DNA from 3 places in the Pseudomonas sp. MBLB4123 genome. Region 1 is predicted to be linked to each of the others. Evidence: predicted binding sites of a transcription regulator. Region 1 holds the regulator's gene; each other region holds the start of a gene.

The links. The regulator sigma-54, encoded in region 1, starts transcription at its own class of promoters, with help from an activator protein. The targets are predictions, from matches to a motif close to ANTGGCATNNANNTTGCTNT.
Region 2: flhA (flagellar biosynthesis protein FlhA) is a predicted target of sigma-54. The motif match lies at 2,048-2,067, and genes of this name have one in related genera.
Region 3: ACSX1C_RS04720 (CmpA/NrtA family ABC transporter substrate-binding protein) is a predicted target of sigma-54. The motif match lies at 1,299-1,318, and genes of this name have one in related genera.

Annotation. Positions count from the first base shown of each region.
Region 1 is NZ_CP196711.1:4,323,693-4,330,162, forward strand. Features, by position in the region: gene pmbA (metalloprotease PmbA) at 1-1,213, shown strand, start outside; gene ACSX1C_RS20045 (HPr family phosphocarrier protein) at 1,283-1,555, opposite strand; gene rapZ (RNase adapter RapZ) at 1,568-2,425, opposite strand; gene ptsN (PTS IIA-like nitrogen regulatory protein PtsN) at 2,435-2,899, opposite strand; gene hpf (ribosome hibernation-promoting factor, HPF/YfiA family) at 2,915-3,223, opposite strand; gene ACSX1C_RS20065 (RNA polymerase factor sigma-54) at 3,414-4,922, opposite strand; gene lptB (LPS export ABC transporter ATP-binding protein) at 5,057-5,782, opposite strand; gene lptA (lipopolysaccharide transport periplasmic protein LptA) at 5,785-6,327, opposite strand; gene lptC (LPS export ABC transporter periplasmic protein LptC) at 6,314-6,470, opposite strand, start outside.
Region 2 is NZ_CP196711.1:1,771,803-1,778,272, reverse strand. Features, by position in the region: gene fliQ (flagellar biosynthesis protein FliQ) at 1-99, shown strand, start outside; gene fliR (flagellar biosynthetic protein FliR) at 101-877, shown strand; gene flhB (flagellar biosynthesis protein FlhB) at 881-2,017, shown strand; gene flhA (flagellar biosynthesis protein FlhA) at 2,123-4,252, shown strand; gene flhF (flagellar biosynthesis protein FlhF) at 4,268-5,569, shown strand; gene fleN (flagellar synthesis regulator FleN) at 5,684-6,470, shown strand, end outside.
Region 3 is NZ_CP196711.1:960,128-966,597, forward strand. Features, by position in the region: gene ACSX1C_RS04720 (CmpA/NrtA family ABC transporter substrate-binding protein) at 1-1,184, opposite strand, end outside; gene acnB (bifunctional aconitate hydratase 2/2-methylisocitrate dehydratase) at 1,382-3,982, opposite strand; gene ACSX1C_RS04730 (DUF1289 domain-containing protein) at 4,388-4,861, shown strand; gene ACSX1C_RS04735 (universal stress protein) at 4,913-5,776, opposite strand; gene ACSX1C_RS04740 (tRNA-(ms[2]io[6]A)-hydroxylase) at 5,940-6,470, shown strand, end outside.

The sequences.
Region 1 (6,470 bases):
CACCAGCGTGCGCCGCGGCGAGGTGGAGACGGTCGAGTTCAACCGTGACCAGGGCTTCGGCATTACCCTCTATGTCGGCCAGCGCAAGGGCTCGGCCAGTACCTCGGCCAGCGGCGAGGCGGCCATTCGCGAGACCGTGGCGGCGGCCCTGGCCATCGCCAGGCATGCCTCCGAAGACGAGTGCGCCGGGTTGGCCGATGCCGCGCTGATGGCCCGCGAGCTGCCGCAACTGGACCTCTATCACGCCTGGGCGATCAGCCCGGAGCAGGCCATCGAGCAGGCGCTGCGCTGCGAGGCGGCGGCCTTCGCCGAGGATCCGCGGATCAGCAATGCCGATGGCACCACCCTCAATACCCACCAGGGTTGCCGGGTGTACGGCAACAGCCATGGTTTCGTCGGCGGCTACGCCAGCACCCGTCACAGCCTCAGCTGCGTGATGATCGCCGAGGAGGGCGGGCAGATGCAGCGCGACTACTGGTACGACGTCAACCGCCAGGGCGAGTTGCTGGCCGATGCCGCCGATATCGGCCGCCGCGCCGCGCAGCGCACAGTCAGTCGCCTGGGGGCGCGGCCGGTGCCGACCTGCGAGGTGCCGGTGCTGTTCTCCGCCGAGTCGGCCACCGGGCTGTTCGGCCATTTCCTCGCGGCGATTTCCGGCGGCAACCTCTATCGCCAGTCGTCCTTCCTCGAAGGCGCCTTGGGTCAGCAGCTGTTCCCCGCGTGGCTCAAGCTCGACGAGCGTCCGCACATCCCGCGTGCCCTGGGCAGCGCGGCGTTCGACGGCGACGGCCTGGCGACCTACGCGAAGTCCTTCGTCGAGGGCGGCGAGTTGCTGTCCTATGTGCTGGGCACCTATTCCGGACGCAAGCTGGGCATGCCCAGCACGGCCAACGCCGGTGGCGTGCACAACCTGTTCGTCAGCCACGGCGACGAGGACCAGCAGGCGCTCCTCAAGCGCATGGGCCGCGGCCTGTTGGTCACCGAGCTGATGGGGCACGGCCTGAACCTGGTCACCGGCGACTACTCGCGTGGCGCCGGCGGCTACTGGGTGGAGAACGGCGAGATCCAGTTCCCGGTGCAGGAAGTGACCATCGCCGGCAACCTGCGCGACATGTTCAGGCAGATAGTCGCGGTGGGCAGCGATCTGGAGCTGCGCAGCAATATCCGCACCGGCTCGGTGCTGATCGAGCGCATGACGGTGGCCGGCAGCTGACGGCCGACCGCGCAACGCAAGAAGGGCTGCCGGGGCCACGGGCAGCCCCTCTTTTTATTGGGCGCCTGGCTATTCGCCTTCGTCGAAGTAGTTGTTGATCAGCTCGACCAGTGCCTCCAGGGCATCGTGATCCTGCTCGCCTTCGGTGTGCAGGTGGATCGGCGTGCCCTTGCCGGCGGCCAGCATCATCACCGCCATGATGCTCTTGCCGTCCACCAGGCTCTCCGGGGCGCGGCCGACCTTGACCTTGCAGGGATAGCGGCCGGCCACGCCGACAAACTTGGCCGCGGCACGCGCGTGCAGGCCCAGCTTGTTGATGATGGTGATTTCGCGGGAGGGCATCGCGGTGTTTCCTTAGCTGAGGTCGCGGTGGCGAACCTGAACGTTCTTCAAGGTGGGCTTGAGGGTCTCACCCAGGCGATTGGCCAGGTACACCGAGCGGTGGTGCCCGCCGGTGCAGCCGATGGCCACCGTGACATAGGCGCGGTTGCTGGCGGCGAAGCGCGGCAGCCATTTGTTCAGGTAGGCGAGGATGTCCTGGAACATCTCCTCGACATCGGCCTGGGCCGCCAGGTACTCGGCCACCGGCTGGTCGAGCCCGGAATAGTCGCGCAGGTCGGGCTTCCAGTAGGGATTGGGCAGACAGCGCACGTCGAACACCAGGTCGGCATCCACCGGCATGCCGCGCTTGAAACCGAAGGACTCGACCAAAAAGGCGGTGCCCGGTTCCGGTTGGTTGAGCAGGCGCAGCTTGAGGCTGTCGCGCAACTGGTAGAGGTTGAGGTGGGTGGTGTCGACCTTCAGGTCGGCCAGGTCGATGATCGGCCCGAGCAGCTGGCTCTCGTCGGCGATGGCCTCGGCCAGCGAGCGCTGCGCGTTGGTCAGCGGGTGGCGCCGGCGCGTCTCGGAGAAGCGCTTGAGCAGGGTCTCCTCGTCGGCATCCAGGTAGAGCACGTCGCACTGGATATGGCGGCTGCGGACTTCGGCGAGCAGTTCGGGGAAGCGCTTGAGCTGGCTGGGCAGGTTGCGCGCGTCGATGGAGACCGCCACCTGCGGGTGCAGCAGCTCGGTGTGCAGCAGGGCGCGCTCGGCCAGTTCCGGGAGCAGGCCGGCGGGGAGGTTGTCGATGCAATAGAAGCCGTTGTCCTCGAGGACATCGAGGGCGGTGCTTTTGCCGGAGCCGGAGCGACCGCTGACGATGATCAGGCGCATGAGGGAGTCCTAACGGCTGCTTTGTATGTCCACCACGACCTGATACAGGGAGTCGCTGCCTTGTGCTTGACGCAGGCGTTCGCGCACGTCGCTGCGGTCGAGCATGCTGGCGATCTGGCGCAGCAGTTCCAGGTGCTCGTCGGTGGCCGCCTCGGGTACCAGCAGGACGAACAGCAGGTCGACCGGGGCGCCGTCGATGGCGTCGAAGTCGACCGGCGCATCCAGGCGCAGCAGGGCGCTGATCGGCGCACTGCAGCCGGGCAGGCGGCAGTGCGGGATGGCGATGCCGTTGCCGAAGCCGGTGGAGCCGAGCTTTTCGCGGGCGATCAGGCTTTCGAAGATGTCCTGGCCGTCCAGCTCGGGCAGCTCGCGTGCCACCAGGTTGGCAATCTGTTCGAGTACGCGCTTCTTACTGCCGCCCGGCACGTTCACCAGGGAACGGCCGGGGGTCAGGATGTTTTCGAGTCGGATCATGGGAGGTGAGCGAGGTCAGCGGGCCATGGCGCCCTGCTGGCGTTCGAGCTGCTTTTCCTTGTGCTTGATGAGTTGTCGGTCGAGTTTGTCGGTGAGCAGGTCGATGGCGGCGTACATGTCGTCATGCTCGGCGTTGGCGACCACTTCGCCGCCGGCGATGTGCAGGGTCGCTTCGATCTTCTGCTTGAGCTTCTCGACCTCCATGGTGACCTGCACGTTGGTGATCTTGTCGAAATGGCGCTCCAGTCGATTGAGTTTCTCGTCGATGTAGTCGCGCAGGGCGTCGGTCACATCCAGCTGATGTCCACTGATGTTGACTTGCATACCGCTTTCTCCTTGTTGCCGTGTTTATGAGGCAGGCTGTAAAGCCTGCCGCGGGAACACCTTGGCGTGGAAGACGCATCGACAGCGAGTCCGGCATGGGTCTCCCCGGGCCGATTGCGAAGGCCGTTTAGGGGGAGGCTTGGCTGGGGTCGGGTTCTGTCTGTTGATCGGTCTTCCTTTGAGTGTCGCCTTACACCAACCGCTTGCGCTCACTGGAGGGCGCTATACCGAGGGACTCACGGTATTTGGCGACCGTGCGGCGGGCCACTTGAATGCCCTGTGCCTCCAGTAAACCAGCGATCTTGCTGTCGCTCAACGGCTTTTTTGCATTTTCCGCGGCCACCAGTTTCTTGATGATCGCGCGGATGGCGGTGGATGAGCATTCGCCCCCTTCGGCGGTGCTGACGTGGCTGGAGAAGAAGTATTTCAGTTCGTAGATGCCGCGCGGGGTGTGCATGAATTTCTGCGTGGTGACCCGCGAGATGGTCGACTCGTGCATGCCCACGGCTTCGGCGATGTCGTGCAGCACCAGCGGCTTCATCGCCTCGTCGCCGTAGTCGAGGAAGCCGCGCTGGTGTTCGACGATCTGGGTGGCGACCTTCATCAGGGTCTCGTTGCGGCTCTGCAGGCTCTTGATGAACCAGCGGGCCTCCTGCAACTGGTTGCGCATGAAGGTGTTGTCGGCGCTGGAGTCGGCGCGTTTGACGAAGCCGGCGTACTGCGGGTTGACCCGCAGGCGGGGCATGGCTTCCTGATTCAGCTCCACCAGCCAGCGCTCGTTGTGCTTGCGGACGATGACGTCGGGCACCACGTACTCCGGCTCGCCGGACTGGATCTGCGAGCCGGGCCGCGGGTTGAGGCTCTGGATCAGTTCGATGACCTGGCGCAGCTCGTCTTCCTTGAGCTTGGTGCGGCGCATCAGCTGGCTGTAGTCGCGGCTGCCGAGCAGGTCGAGGTAGTCGCTTGCCAGGCGCTGGGCCTCGCTCAGCCAGGGGGTCTTGGCGGGGAGTTGGCGCAGTTGCAGCAGCAGGCATTCGCGCAGGTCGCGGGCGGCGACGCCGGCCGGCTCGAATTGCTGGATGCGGTGCAGCACGGCCTCGACTTCGTCCAGCTCGATGTCCAGCTCCGGGTCGAAGGCCTCGACCACTTCCTCGAGGCTCTCTTCCAGGTAGCCCTGCTCGTTGATGCAGTCGATCAGGGTGGTGGCGATCAGGCGGTCCTTGTCGGACATCGGCGCCAGGTTGAGTTGCCAGAGCAGGTGGCTCTGCAGGCTCTCGCCGCTGGAGGTGCGGGTGGTGAAGTCCCACTCGTCGTCATCGTTGCTCGGCAGGCTGCTGGCGCTGGTCTGGTAGACGTCCTCCCAGGCGGTGTCGACCGGCAGTTCGTTGGGGATGCGCTCGTTCCACTCGCCGTCCTCCAGGTTGTCCACGCTCTGCGTGCTGTCCTGGTAGCCGGCTTCCTGATAGGACTCTTCTTGCTTGTCGGCGGAGGATGGGGTGTCGGCGCCGTCGGCCATGGGGTCGGAGTTGTCGAAGTCGTCGCCGTCTTCCTGGCGCTCGAGCATCGGATTGGACTCCAGGGCCTCTTGGATCTCCTGCTGCAGATCCAGGGTAGACAGTTGAAGTAGGCGAATGGCCTGTTGCAGCTGCGGGGTCATCGTCAGCTGCTGGCCCATTTTCAGGACTAGCGATGGTTTCATTGCAGACCTTCTATACCGGCGTCTGTGCGCGATCCACTACAGGGCGCCGAGGCGCCACAAGGAAAGCAAATTATATGCCCGGTCTCGAGTGGTTTGCCTAGCGCTAGCTGCTGTTCGGTCGAGAAAAGCCGCTGTTACAGGCGGAACTCGTGGCCCAGGTAGACTTCTTTGACCATCTGGTTGGCCAGGATGGCGTCGGCGTTGCCTTCGGCGATCAGCTGACCGTCGTTGACAATGTAGGCCGTTTCGCAGATGTCCAGGGTCTCGCGGACGTTGTGGTCGGTGATCAGTACGCCGATGCCCTTGGACTTGAGGTGGTGGATGATCTGCTTGATATCGCCGACCGAGATCGGGTCGACCCCGGCGAAGGGCTCGTCGAGCAGGATGAACTTGGGGGCGGTGGCCAGGGCGCGGGCGATCTCCACGCGGCGGCGTTCGCCGCCGGACAGGCTCATGCCGAGGTTGTCGCGGATATGGCTGATGTGGAATTCCTGCAGCAGGCTTTCCAGCTCCTGGCGCCGCGCGGCGCGATCGAGCTCCTTGCGCGTCTCGAGGATGGCCATGATGTTGTCGGCCACGCTGAGCTTGCGGAAGATCGAGGCCTCCTGCGGCAGGTAGCCGATGCCGGCGCGGGCGCGGCCATGCATGGGCTGGTGGCTGACGTCGAGCTCGTCGATCAGTACCCGGCCCTGGTCGGCCCGGACCAGGCCGACGATCATGTAGAAGCAGGTGGTCTTGCCGGCGCCGTTGGGGCCGAGCAGGCCGACGATCTGTCCGCTGTCGATGCTCAGGCTGACGTCGCGGACGACCTGGCGACCCTTGTAGCTCTTGGCCAGGTGCTGGGCTTTCAATGTGGCCATTATCACTGCGCCTGCTGGTCGGCTGGTTTGTTCTTCGGCTGAATCACCATGTCGATACGCGGTCGCGGCGTGGACACCTGGGCGCCGGTGGCGCGGCCGGCGTTGACGATCTGGCGTCGGGTGTCGTAGACGATCTTCTCGCCTTCGAAGGTGTTGCCTTCCTGGATCACCTTGGCCTGGTCGATCAGCACGATGCGTTCGCTGGCGGCGAAGTACTGGATGGTCAGGCCGTAGGCCTGGACGATCTGCTTGTCGGCGGCCGGCTTCTGCTCGTAATAGGCGGGCTTGCCCACCGAGGTGAAGATCTCGATCTCGCCCTGGGCGTTCTGGGTGATGGTCACGGTGTCGCCGGTGATCTTCAGGGTGCCCTGGGTGATGATGACGTCGCCGCGGTAGACCGCTACGCCTTGTTTGTCGTCCAGCTCGGCGCTGTCGGCTTGCACGCGGATCGGCTGTTCGCGATCGGATGGCAGTGCCCAGGCGCAGGCGCTTCCGAGCGCGGCGCTCAAACTGAGCAGAAGGGGGAGGGTTTTAACGAACCTCATGCTGGCCTCTTACGTTGGACTGCAGGAGCATCCTGCCGTCGTTCAAGTACGCTTTCATTCCTTGCGCCGTGGTCACCCCATTGGCCGCGTCGATTCTAACGGCTTGCTGGGTCTGCGCATATTCCTTCTCCGGGAATACGGTC
Region 2 (6,470 bases), 1.9 Mb from region 1:
ATCCTGCTCACCCTGATTTTTGCCGGCCCCTGGTTGACCCGCGAGCTGATGGAGTTCACCAAGATGTTGATCATGAACATCCCCATGCTGATCGGCTGACATGATCGAGCTGAGCGCCACGCAGATCGGCGGCTGGGTCGGCAGTTTCCTGTTGCCGCTGTTCCGCATCGCCGCGCTGCTGATGAGCATGCCGATCATCGGCACCCAGCTGGTGCCGATGCGGGTGCGCCTGTATCTGGCCCTGGCCATTTGCCTGGTGCTGATGCCGACCCTGCCGGCGATGCCGCAGGTCGACGCGCTGAGCCTGCGCAGCCTGGTGCTGATCGCCCAGGAGGTGCTGATCGGGGTGATGCTCGGCTTCAGCCTGCAGCTGTTCTTCCACGCCTTCCTGGTCGCCGGGCAGATCGTCTCGATGCAGATGGGCCTGGGCTTCGCCTCCATGGTCGATCCGACCAATGGGGTGTCGGTGCCGGTGGTCGGTCAGTTCTTCCTGATGTTGGTGACCCTGCTGTTCCTCGCGATGAACGGTCATCTGGTGGTGTTCGAGGTGCTGGCCGAGAGCTTCGTTACCCTGCCGGTGGGCGAGGGGCTGCTGACCGACCACTACTGGACCCTGGCCACCAAGCTGGGCTGGGTCATGGGCGCGGCGCTGATGCTGGTGCTGCCGGCCATCACCGCCTTGCTGGTGGTCAACCTGGCGTTCGGCGTGATGACCCGCGCCGCGCCGCAGCTGAACATCTTCTCCATCGGCTTTCCGCTGACCCTGGTGCTGGGGCTGGCGATCGTCTGGATCGGCATGGCCGACATCCTCGCCCAGTATCAGTTGCTGGTCGGCGAGGCCCTGCAGTTCCTGCGCGAAATGGCGCGGGCGAGGTAGGCCATGGCCGAGTCCGAGAGCGGCGCCGAAAAAAGCGAGGAACCCACGGAGAAACGCCTGCGCGAATCCCGTGAAAAGGGTCAGATCGCTCGCTCCAAGGAGCTCAACACCCTGGCGGTGATGTTGGCCGGGGCGGGCGGCCTGCTGGCCAGCGGCGGCGGGCTGGCGAGCGCGCTGCTGGAGATCATGCGCGGCAATTTTTCCCTGCCGCGCGAAGTGCTGTTCGACGAGCGCAACATGGTGATCTGGCTGCTGGCGTCCGGCGAGATGGCCATCGAGGCCTTGCTGCCGCTGTTCCTGGCCCTGCTGATCGCCTCCATCGTCGGCCCCATCGCCCTGGGCGGCTGGTTGTTCTCGGCCCAGGCCATGGCGCCAAAGCTGAGCCGGATGAACCCCCTGGCCGGGCTCAAGCGCATGTTTTCGACCAAGGCGCTGGTCGAGCTGCTCAAGGCCCTGGCCAAGTTCCTGGTGATCCTGCTGGTGGCCCTGGCGGTGCTGTCCGCCGACCGCGACGACCTGCTGGCGATGGCCCACGAGCCGCTGGAGGCGGCGATCCTGCACGCGGCCCAGGTGGTGGGCTGGAGCGCGCTGTGGATGGCCTGCGGGATCATCCTGATCGCCGCGGTGGACGTGCCCTTCCAGCTCTGGGACAACAAGCAGAAGCTGATGATGACCAAGCAGGAGGTGCGCGACGAATACAAGGACAGCGAGGGCAAGCCCGAGGTCAAGTCGCGCATCCGCCAGCTGCAGCGGGAGATGGCCGAGCGGCGCATGATGCAGGCCGTGCCCCAGGCCGATGTGGTGATCACCAACCCGACCCACTTCGCCGTGGCGCTGAAGTACGATCCGGCCAAGGGCAGTGCGCCGGTGCTGTTGGCCAAGGGCGGCGACTTCACCGCCCTGAAGATTCGCGAGATCGCCCAGGAGCACCGGGTCATGCTGCTGGAGTCGCCGGCCCTGGCGCGGGCGGTGTTCTATTCCACCGAGCTGGACCAGGAAATCCCCGCCGGCCTGTACCTGGCCGTGGCCCAGGTGCTGGCCTACGTCTACCAGTTGCGTCAGTACCAGGCCGGCAAGGGCAAGCGCCCGGGCCCGCTGCCGGACCTGCCGATTCCGCCGGATCTGCGTCGCGACGAGTGAGTGCCGGACGCCATCGCCGGTTGGGTCGAACTTGGAATGCTTCTTGCCACACCCCAGTTAAGACGCCGTTGCGCGTCAAAAAATTGAGCTGGCTGGGGTAGGGATGTGGCTGTAGATCGCGCGCAAATCATCGGAGACGTACGCAGCAATCTGGCGGGGTTGCGCCAGGGCAACCTGGGTATCCCGCTGCTGCTGCTGGTCATGCTCGGCATGGTCATGCTGCCGATGCCGGCGTTCCTCCTCGACGTGCTGTTCACCTTCAGCATCGCCCTGTCGATCGTGGTGCTGCTGGTCGGCATCTATGCCCTGCGGCCCCTGGATTTCGCGGTATTCCCGACCATCCTGCTGGCGGCGACCCTGTTGCGCCTGGGGCTCAACGTCGCCTCGACCCGGGTGGTGCTGCTGCACGGCCACGAGGGGCATGGCGCCGCCGGCCAGGTGATCCAGGCCTTCGGCGAGGTGGTGATCGGCGGCAACTACGTGGTCGGTATCGTGGTGTTCGCCATCCTCATGATCATCAACTTCGTGGTGGTCACCAAGGGCGCCGGGCGCATCTCCGAGGTCAGCGCGCGTTTCACCCTGGACGCCATGCCGGGCAAGCAGATGGCCATCGACGCCGACCTCAACGCCGGCCTGATCGACCAGGCCGAGGCCAAGAAGCGCCGCGCCGAGGTGTCCCAGGAGGCCGACTTCTACGGCTCCATGGACGGTGCCAGCAAGTTCGTCCGCGGCGACGCCATCGCCGGCCTGCTGATCCTGTTCATCAACCTGATCGGCGGCATCGCCATCGGCATGTTCCAGCACGGCCTGGGTTTCGCCGACGCCGGCAAGGTCTACACCCTGTTGACCATCGGCGACGGCCTGGTGGCGCAGATCCCCTCGCTGCTGCTGTCCACCGCCGCGGCGGTGATGGTCACCCGGGTGTCCAGCTCCGAAGACATGGGCGCCCAGGTCAACCGGCAGATGTTCGCCTCGCCGCGGGCCCTGGCCGTGGCCGCGGCGATCATGATCGCCATGGGGATGGTGCCGGGCATGCCGCACTTCTCCTTCATCAGCCTCGGCCTGATTGCCGCCGGCGCCGCGTACTGGATCGCCAACAAGCAACGCAAGGGCAAGGAGGAGGAAATCAAGGAGGTGCAGCGTCAGCAGGAGTTGCTGCCGGCGCAGAAGGCCCAGGAGGTCAAGGAGCTGGGCTGGGACGACGTCACGCCGGTGGACATGGTCGGCCTGGAGGTCGGCTACCGGCTGATCCCGTTGGTCGACCGCAACCAGGGCGGTCAGCTGCTTGCGCGGATCAAGGGGGTACGCAAGAAGCTGTCCCAGGAGATGGGGTTCCTCATGCCCTCGGTGCATATCCGCGACAACCTCGACCTGCTGCCCAACGCTTACCGCCTGACCCTGATGGGGGTCAGCGTGGCCGAGGCCGAGGTGTATCCGGATCGCGAGCTGGCGATCAACCCCGGGCAGGTGTTCGGCACCCTCAACGGCGTGGCCGCCAAGGATCCGGCGTTCGGTCTGGAGGCGGTGTGGATCGACGCCAGTCAGCGCGACCAGGCGCAATCGCTCGGCTACACCGTGGTGGACGCCAGTACGGTGGTCGCCACCCACCTCAACCAGGTGCTGCACAAGCATGCCCATGAGCTGCTCGGCCATGAGGAAGTGCAGCAGCTGCTGCAGTTGCTGGCCAAGAGCTCGCCGAAGCTGGCCGAGGAGCTGGTGCCGGGTCTGGTGTCGCTGTCGACCCTGCTCAAGGTGCTGCAGGCGTTGCTGCAGGAGCAGGTGCCGGTGCGCGACATCCGCACCATCGCCGAGGCCATGGCCAACGTCGCGGCCAAGAGTCAAGATCCCGCCGCGATGGTGGCGGCGGTGCGCGTGGCCTTGGCCCGCGCGATCGTGCAAAGCATCGTGGGACTAGAGCCGGAGCTGCCTGTGATCACCCTGGAACCCAGGTTGGAACAGATATTGCTCAATAGTTTGCAGAAGGCCGGGCAAGGCTCCGAGGATGGCATCCTCCTGGAACCGGGCATGGCCGAGAAGCTGCAGCGTTCCCTGGTGGAAGCGGCGCAGCGCCAGGAGATGCTCGGCAAGCCGGTGATACTGCTGGTGGCCGGTCCGGTCCGGGCGATGCTCTCGCGGTTCGCGCGGCTGGCAGTGCCGAACATGCACGTGCTGGCCTACCAGGAAATCCCGGACAACAAGCAGGTCACCATCGTCGCGACGGTGGGGCAGAACTAACCGAGGTCACAGGCCATGCAGGTCAAACGCTTTTTCGCCGCCGATATGCGTCAAGCCATGAAGCTGGTCCGCGATGAGCTGGGCGCGGATGCCTCGATCATCGGCAATCGCCGGGTGGCCGGCGGTGTCGAGTTGACCGCCGCGCTGGACTACCAGATTCCCGCCGCGCCTGCGCGCCAGCCCAATCCGGCGCTGGAGGCCGAGCTGCGCAAGACCCAGTCGCGCATCGCCTCCGCCCAGGCCGAGTTGACCACCCGGGCGCAGGCCGACGAGGGCAAGGACCGCCAACTGTTTGGCGCGGCCCCCGAGGTGCCGGCCGACAGCCTCGCCGCCGTGCTCGGCAAGCCGCAACCGGCGCTGCCTGCGGCCAGCGATCAGCGTGCCCTCGAGGCCATGCGCTTCGAGCTGCACGGCCTGCGCGAGCTGATCGAAGTACAGCTCGGCTCGATCGCCTGGGGCCAGATGCAGAGCCGCCGTCCGCAGCAGGCCAGCCTCTGGCGCCGCCTGCAGCGCATGGGCCTGCCGGCCGAGCTGGCCCGGGTGCTGCTCGAGCGGGTGACCAATGTCGCCGAGCCCCGGCAGGCCTGGCGCATGCTCCTGGCCCACCTGGCTCGCGCCATTCAGACCCCCAAGCAAGAGCCGCTGGAGGAGGGCGGGGTGATCGCCCTGGTCGGCCCGGCCGGCATGGGCAAGACCACCACCCTGGCCAAGCTGGCGGCGCGTTATGTGCTCAAGCACGGCGCCCAGAGCCTCGCCCTGGTCAGCCTGGACAGTTACCGCATCGGCGCCCAGGAGCAGGTCAAGACCCTCGGCCGCATCCTCGGCGTGCCGGTCACCCTGGTCGATCCCGGCCAATCGCTGACCCAGGCCCTGGCACCTCTGGCGAAGAAGCGCCTGGTGCTGATCGACACGGCCGGCCTGCCGGCCAACGACCCGGCGCTGCGCATGCAGCTGGAGGCCCTGGCCAGCCGCGGGATCAAGTCCAGGAACTACCTGGTCATGGCCGCCACCAGCCAGAGCCAGGTACTCAAAGCCGCCTACCATAGCTACAAGCGTTGTGGTCTGGCCGGTTGCATCCTGACCAAGCTGGACGAGGCCGCCAGCCTGGGCGAGGTCATGGGGCTGGCGATAGGTCAGCGCCTGCCGGTAGCCTATGTGGCCGATGGTCCGCGTATCCCGGATGATCTGCAGGTACCGCGCAGCCATCAGTTGGTGAGCCGGGCCGTCGGGCTGCAGAGTGCGGAAGATCCAAGCGAGGAGGCGATGGCGGAGCTGTTCGCCGGCCTCTATCAGCAGCCGACGCGCCGTGCCGGTTGACGGCGCCGCGGCGATGACTCAGTGGCACGAGGCGCAGGTTGACCTCATGCCGGATTGGCGGGGTACGCTTAGCCAAGCGGCTCCCGTCGACGTTAGACAAGGTGTGTAGAGAACATGGGTATGCATCCCGTACAGGTGATCGCGGTGACCGGCGGCAAGGGTGGTGTCGGCAAGACCAACGTGTCGGTGAATCTGGCCCTGGCGCTGGCCGATGTCGGCCGGCGGGTCATGTTGATGGACGCCGACCTGGGACTGGCCAACATCGACGTCCTGCTCGGCCTCACCGCCAAGCGCACCCTGGCCGATGTGATCAGCGGCGAGTGCGACCTGCGCGACGTGATCCTGCAGGGCCCCGGCGGCATCCGCATCGTTCCGGCCGCCTCGGGCACGCAGAGCATGGTGCAGCTCTCGCCCCTGCAGCATGCCGGCCTGATCCAGGCCTTCAGCGACATCAGCGACAACCTCGACGTGTTGATCATCGACACCGCCGCCGGCATCGGCGACTCGGTGGTCAGCTTCGTCCGCGCGGCCCAGGAGGTGCTGGTGGTGGTGTGCGACGAGCCGACCTCGATCACCGACGCCTACGCGCTGATCAAGTTGCTCAATCGCGACTACGGCATGAGCCGCTTTCGTGTACTGGCCAATATGGCGCACAGTCCACAGGAGGGGCGCAATCTTTTTGCCAAACTGACCAAGGTCACCGATCGTTTCCTCGACGTCGCCCTGCAGTATGTCGGCGCGGTGCCCTACGACGAGTCGGTGCGCAAGGCCGTGCAGAAGCAGCGCGCGGTCTATGACGCCTATCCACGCTCCAGGTGCGCCCTGGCGTTCAAGGCGATCGCGCAGAAGGTCGATGCCTGGCCGCTACCGGCCAATCCGCGCGGTCATCTGGAGTTTTTCG
Region 3 (6,470 bases), 1.1 Mb from region 1:
GCGTGCAGGGCGAAGCTCCGGGCGTAGGCGGCCGGGTCGCTGCCGTCCCAGACCTTGCCATCGAGCAGCACGGAGCTGCGCAGGGGCGTTGCCGGCACGGCGACATTCAGCGCCGCAGCCGCCTCATGATAGAGCCCGAGCTGCTGAACCTGGGCAGCCACGGTCAGGTAGTCGGGGTCGTCGCGCAGCAGGCCCCAGCGGCGGAACTGGGTCATGAACCAGAGGCCGTCGGACAGATAGGGCATGTTCACCTTGCCCTCGTCGAAGAAGCGCAGTGGCTGGGGATCCAGCCAGGCGTGACCGTTGCCGTCCTCGTACTGGCCGAGAAAACGCGGTTGGATGGCGCTCAGTGGTGCGTCGACGTACTCGCTGGCGCTGAGCAGTTGCGCGGTGCCGCGCTTGTTCTCCTCGCTCTGGTCGATGAAGCGGCTGGCCTCCAGCACGGCCATCACCAGGGCGCGGGCCGTGTTGGGGTAGGCGCTGACGAAGGCCTGGGTGCAGCCCAGGACTTTCTCCGGGTGTCCGGGCCAGATCGACTGGCTGGTGGTCAGGGTGAAGCCCATGCACTCTTCGATCGCCTGGGCGCCCCAGGGTTCGCCGGCACAGAAACCGTCGATGCGCCCGGCCTTCAGGTGGGCGACCATCTGCGCGGGCGGCACGACCAGCGTCTGCACATCCTCCAGCGGATGGATGCCCTGGCTGGCCAGCCAGTAGTAGAGCCACAGGGCGTGGGTGCCGGTGGGGAAGGTCTGCGCCAGGCTGAGCTTTGCACCCTTTTGGCGCACGTGTGCGCACAGCGCCTCGACATTGCTCACGCCGGCTTGTTGCAGCGCATGGGAGAGGTTGATGCTCTGGCCGTTCTGCGACAGGCCCATGAGCACCGCCATGTCCACCGGCGGGGTGCCGCCGATGCCCAGGTGCACGGCATAGAGCAGGCCGTAGAGGCCCTGGGCGGCGTCCAGCTCGCCGCTGAGCAGCTTGTCGCGAAGACCGGCCCAGGACGCCTGGCGCTTGAGGTTCAGGGTCAGGCCGTAGGGCTGGGCGAAGCCCTGGGTCGCGGCGACGATCAGCGAGGCCGAGTCGGTCAGGGCCATGAAGCCCAGGTTCAGTTCGCTCTTCTCCGGTGCATCGCTGCCGTTGACCCAGGCCAGGGCATCGCCACGGGGAAGCTGGTGCTCGCTCATCGCATACCTTCCTTTCTCAGCATCCAGGGGGGTGACCTGTGCTTCGCATATCGAGCGAAGCGACGCCCTCGTCGTCGGGCCGCTCGGCGTTGCAGCGGCCCTGTTGAGTTTGTTCAAGCAAGCGATATGCCACGGCTGCGAACGCCAGACATAAAAAAGCCCCGCACGGGGCGGGGCTCTTTCGACGCGGGTAATGCTTAGGCTTGAACGACCGGAATCTGGGCGTTGGCAGCGGCTTCGCGGAACTCGGCGATCTGGTCGAAGCTCAGGTAGCGGTAGACGTCGGCCGCCATGCTGTCGATGTCCTTCGCGTAGGCCATGTACTCCTCGACGCTCGGCAGCTTGCCGATGATCGCGGCGACCGCTGCCAGTTCGGCAGAGGCCAGGTACACGTTGGCGCCATCGCCCAGACGGTTGGGGAAGTTGCGGGTCGAGGTCGAGACCACGGTGGAGTTGGCGGCGACGCGGGCCTGGTTACCCATGCACAGCGAGCAGCCCGGCATCTCCATGCGCGCACCGGCCTTGCCGTAGATGCCGTAGTAGCCTTCCTCGGTCAGCTGGTGGGCATCCATCTTGGTCGGCGGCGACAGCCACAGACGAGTCGGGATGCCGCCCTTGACCTTGTCCAGCAGCTTGCCGGCGGCGCGGAAGTGACCGATGTTGGTCATGCACGAACCGATGAACACCTCGTCGATCTTGTCGCCGGCCACGGTGGACAGCAGACGGGCGTCGTCCGGGTCGTTCGGCGCGCAGAGCACCGGCTCCTTCAGTTCGTTGAGGTCGATCTCGATGACTTCGGCGTATTCGGCGTCGGCATCGGCGCTCATCAGCTCCGGGTTGGCCAGCCAGGCTTCCATCGCCTGGGCGCGGCGCTCCATGGTGCGGGCGTCGCCGTAGCCTTCGCTGATCATCCAGCGCAGCAGGGTGATGTTCGACTTCAGGTACTCGGCGATGGCCTTTTCCGGCAGCTTGATGGTGCAACCGGCGGCCGAGCGCTCGGCGGAGGCGTCGGACAGCTCGAACGCCTGCTCGACGGTCAGCTCGTCGAGGCCTTCGATCTCCAGGATGCGGCCGGAGAAGGCGTTCTTCTTGCCCTTCTTCTCGACGGTCAGCAGGCCCTTCTGGATGGCGTAGTAGGGGATCGCATGGACCAGGTCACGCAGGGTGATCCCGGGCTGCATCTTGCCCTTGAAACGCACCAGGATGGATTCCGGCATGTCCAGCGGCATGACGCCGGTGGCGGCGGCGAAGGCCACCAGGCCGGAACCGGCCGGGAAGCTGATGCCCATCGGGAAGCGGGTGTGCGAGTCGCCGCCGGTGCCGACGGTGTCCGGCAGCAGCATGCGGTTCAGCCAGCTGTGGATGATGCCGTCGCCCGGACGCAGGGACACGCCGCCACGGGTGCGGATGAAATCCGGCAGGGTGTGGTGGGTGGTGACGTCGATCGGCTTCGGGTAGGCCGCGGTGTGGCAGAACGACTGCATCACCAGGTCGGCGGAGAAGCCCAGGCAGGCCAGGTCCTTCAGCTCGTCGCGGGTCATCGGGCCAGTGGTGTCCTGGGAGCCGACGGTGGTCATCTTCGGCTCGCAGTAGGTGCCCGGACGCACGCCGGTCACGCCGCAGGCCTTGCCGACCATCTTCTGCGCCAGGGTGAAGCCCTTGCCGCTGTCGGCCGGCTGCTCCGGCTTCTTGAACAGGTCGGAGCTGCCCAGACCCAGTTCGGCACGGGCCTTGTCGGTCAGGCCGCGGCCGACGATCAGCGGGATACGGCCGCCGGCGCGCACTTCATCGAGCAAAACCTCAGTCTTCAGTTCGAAGGTGGTGATGACTTCTTCGCTGCCGTGCTTGCACACCTTGCCGGCGTAGGGGTAGACGTCGATCACGTCGCCCATGTTGAGGTTCGACACGTCGAACTCGATCGGCAGGGCGCCGGCGTCTTCCATGGTGTTGTAGAAGATCGGGGCGATCTTGGAGCCGAAGCAGAAGCCGCCGGCGCGCTTGTTCGGAACAAAGGGGATGTCGTCGCCGAAGAACCACAGCACCGAGTTGGTGGCGGACTTGCGCGAGGAACCGGTGCCGACCACGTCGCCGACGTAGGCGACCGGGAAGCCCTTGGCCTTGACCGCTTCGATCTGCTTGAGCGGGCCGATGGTGCCTTGCTGCTCGGGCTCGATGCCGTCGCGGGCCATCTTCAGCATGGCCAGGGCGTGCAGCGGGATATCCGGACGCGACCAGGCGTCGGGGGCCGGGGACAGGTCGTCGGTGTTGGTTTCGCCGGGGACCTTGAACACGGTCAGGCTGTACTTCTCGGCGATCGCCGGGCGCTTGGTGAACCACTCGCCATCGGCCCAGGACTGCAGCACGGCCTTGGCGTGGGCATTGCCGGCCTTGGCCTTCTCGGCGACGTCGTGGAAGGCGTCGAACATCAGCAGGGTGTGCTTGAGCTGTTCGGCAGCGACGCTGGCCAGCTCGGCGTCATCCAGCAGCTCGACCAGGGTGGCGATGTTGTAGCCGCCCTGCATGGTGCCGAGCAGTTCGACGGCGCGCTGCTGGTTGATCAGCGGGGAAGCGGCTTCGCCCTTGGCCACGGCAGAGAGGAACCCGGCCTTGACGTAGGCGGCTTCGTCCACGCCTGGCGGCACGCGGTTGGTGATCAGGTCTACGAGGAATTCTTCTTCGCCAGCCGGCGGGTTCTGCAGCAGCTCGACCAGGCCTGCGGTTTGTTCGGCGTTCAGCGGCTGGGGCACGATACCCTGAGCGGCACGCTCTGCTACGTGTTTGCGATAGGCTTCAAGCACAGTTATTACCCTCATCAGTGGTCCCAAAGGGTTGTCCGGGACGCGATCCAGAAAACACTGAACCAGGCGCTTCGTGGCTTTATGGGCTACTCAGCCGAGGTTTCAGGGATTTCTTCCAGAAGCTGCTTTCAAAGTTTTACGCCGGCAGGACGGGCGAGATGAGGGCTGACGCTGGCCCTTGAAGGAACATTCAAGAGCCGGCGCCAACATCGTACCTGCGGGATCGACTGTGCTCGTGACGCTTTGAAAACAGCTTCCAACGGACATTGGCGCCTATAAAAGGCGGGGCGATAGTACCGGAAAGCGCGGGCGAAGTTAAGCCGCCGCCTGGCCGGTTTGGGGATGAACTGGCCTAGACAAAGGGCTAAGATGCCAGGCCGTTTCGCCCTCGACGTTTTCTTCACCATGTCCAATCAACGCATCAAGACGCCTTGCGTAGGCCTGTGCTCAACCGTATACGGCGACCTGGTATGCCGCGGTTGCAAGCGCTTCCATCATGAGGTGATCCATTGGAATGGTTACAGCGAAGAGGAGAAGCGCGCCGTCTGGCTGCGCCTGGAACAGCTGTTGGTGCAGGTGATGGCGGCCAAGCTGGAAGTCTTCGACGCAGTGCGTCTGCGCAGCCAGCTGGAGCAGCGGCAGATCCGTTTCGTGCCGCAGCAGTCGCCCTATTGCTGGGCGTACCAGTTGATCGCCCGCGGGGCGCGGGTGATCAGTCAGCTCGAGGCCTACGGCCTGGCGCTGCTGCCGGAGTTCCGCGACTGGGCCTTGCCGGAGCTGCGCGATGCCATCGATCGCGAGTTCTTCCTGTTGTCCGAGGCGCATTACGAGCGTTACATCGCCCCGCGTTTTCTCCGAGACGGCATGACGCGGCTGTAGGCCGCCTCATGCCGTGCGGGCTTGTCCCAGGCCTCCGCGGCGGGCTCTGTCTCAGCGCTGGGCGACCAGCTCTTCGAGATGGGCGATGATGTCCGCCGGCTTGAGCACCAGGATGTCGCTCTCCAGCGAATCGAGAATCACCTCGGCGGTATTGCCGATCAGCGCGCCGGACAGGCCTGTGCGGGCGACGGTGCCGATCACCGTGACGGCGGCATTCAGCTGCCGCGCAACCTGCGGAATCAGGGCGTCGGCCGGACCTTCGGCGATATGCAGGCGCTCGCCGGCGATCTCGTATTCGGCCTGGAAAGCCTTGCACTCCTCGCGGTAGCGCGCCTCTATGGTTTCCTTGAGCTGGAAGGTGGGGTCGGCGGCGGACAGCATCGGCGCCGGGTGGGCGCTGATCACGTGCAGCTCGGCCTTGGCCAGCGCGGCGATGTCGTAGCCGTGGCTGATGATGCTGGCATGCAGGGTGCGGTGCTCGGCGTCGGAATTGCCCACATCCACGGCCGCCAGTATGCTGCTGCCGATCCAGGACCTGTCGGTCTTGACCATCAGCACCGGGCTGGGGCAGTAACGCAGCAGTTTCCAGTCGTCGGGAGTGAGCAGGGCCTTCTTCAGCGGGTTGTCGGGGAAATGCTGCTTGACCACCAGGCCACAGCCTTCGGCCTGCTGCACGGCGATCACGGTCTGGTGCAGGTTCTCGTGCCAGGCCTGCTGGCTGGAGACGCTGAAGCCTTCCTGCTGCAGGCTGCTGCTCAGGTCGTGGAGGTAGGCCGAATGGTCGTGTTTCTTGTCGCAGACCAGCAGGTGCAGCTGTGATTGGGTCACCCCGGCGATCAGTTTGGCCCTTTTCAAGGCCAGGCCTTCCGGTTGTTCCGGCGTCATGACCACCAGAATGCTGCGTATCGCTTGCATGATCGTCTCCCTGCGAAATGGATGGTGCGGTGAGACCACTATAGATGGCGCCGCAGCCCCTTGTCTTGACCGCAGTCAACGCCGCGGCTGGCTGTTCCCCTCGTCATTCGTATAATGGCCGGCCTTGTCCGCCAGCCGGCGCTGCCACCCCATTCGTGAGCCTATGCAACTGCTACCCGAGATCGAAGCCTTTCTCCGCTGTCCCACGCCTGACGCCTGGATTGCCCAGGCCCTGGAGCACCAGGACATCATGCTGATCGACCACGCCAACTGCGAGAAGAAGGCCGCCTCGACGGCCATGACCCTGCTGTTCCGCTATATCGAGAAGGCCGATCTGCAGTACAACTTGTCGCGTCTGGCCCGTGAGGAGCTGCGTCACTTCGAACAGGTCGCGGCGCTGATGGCCAAGCGCGGTATCGCCTACCGGCCGGTCAGCGCGGCCCTGTACGCCCAGCGCCTGCACAAGCACATCCGCAGCTCGGAGCCGCACAAGCTGGTGGACACCCTGATCGTCGGCGCCTTCATCGAGGCGCGCTCCTGCGAGCGCTTCTTCCGCCTGGCGCCGCACCTGGACGAGGAGCTGGGGCAGTTCTACCGCTCGCTGCTCAAGTCCGAGGCGCGCCACTACCAGGGCTATCTGAAGATGGCCCGGGACTATGCCGGCGAATCGATCGACGAGCGGGTGGCCTACTTC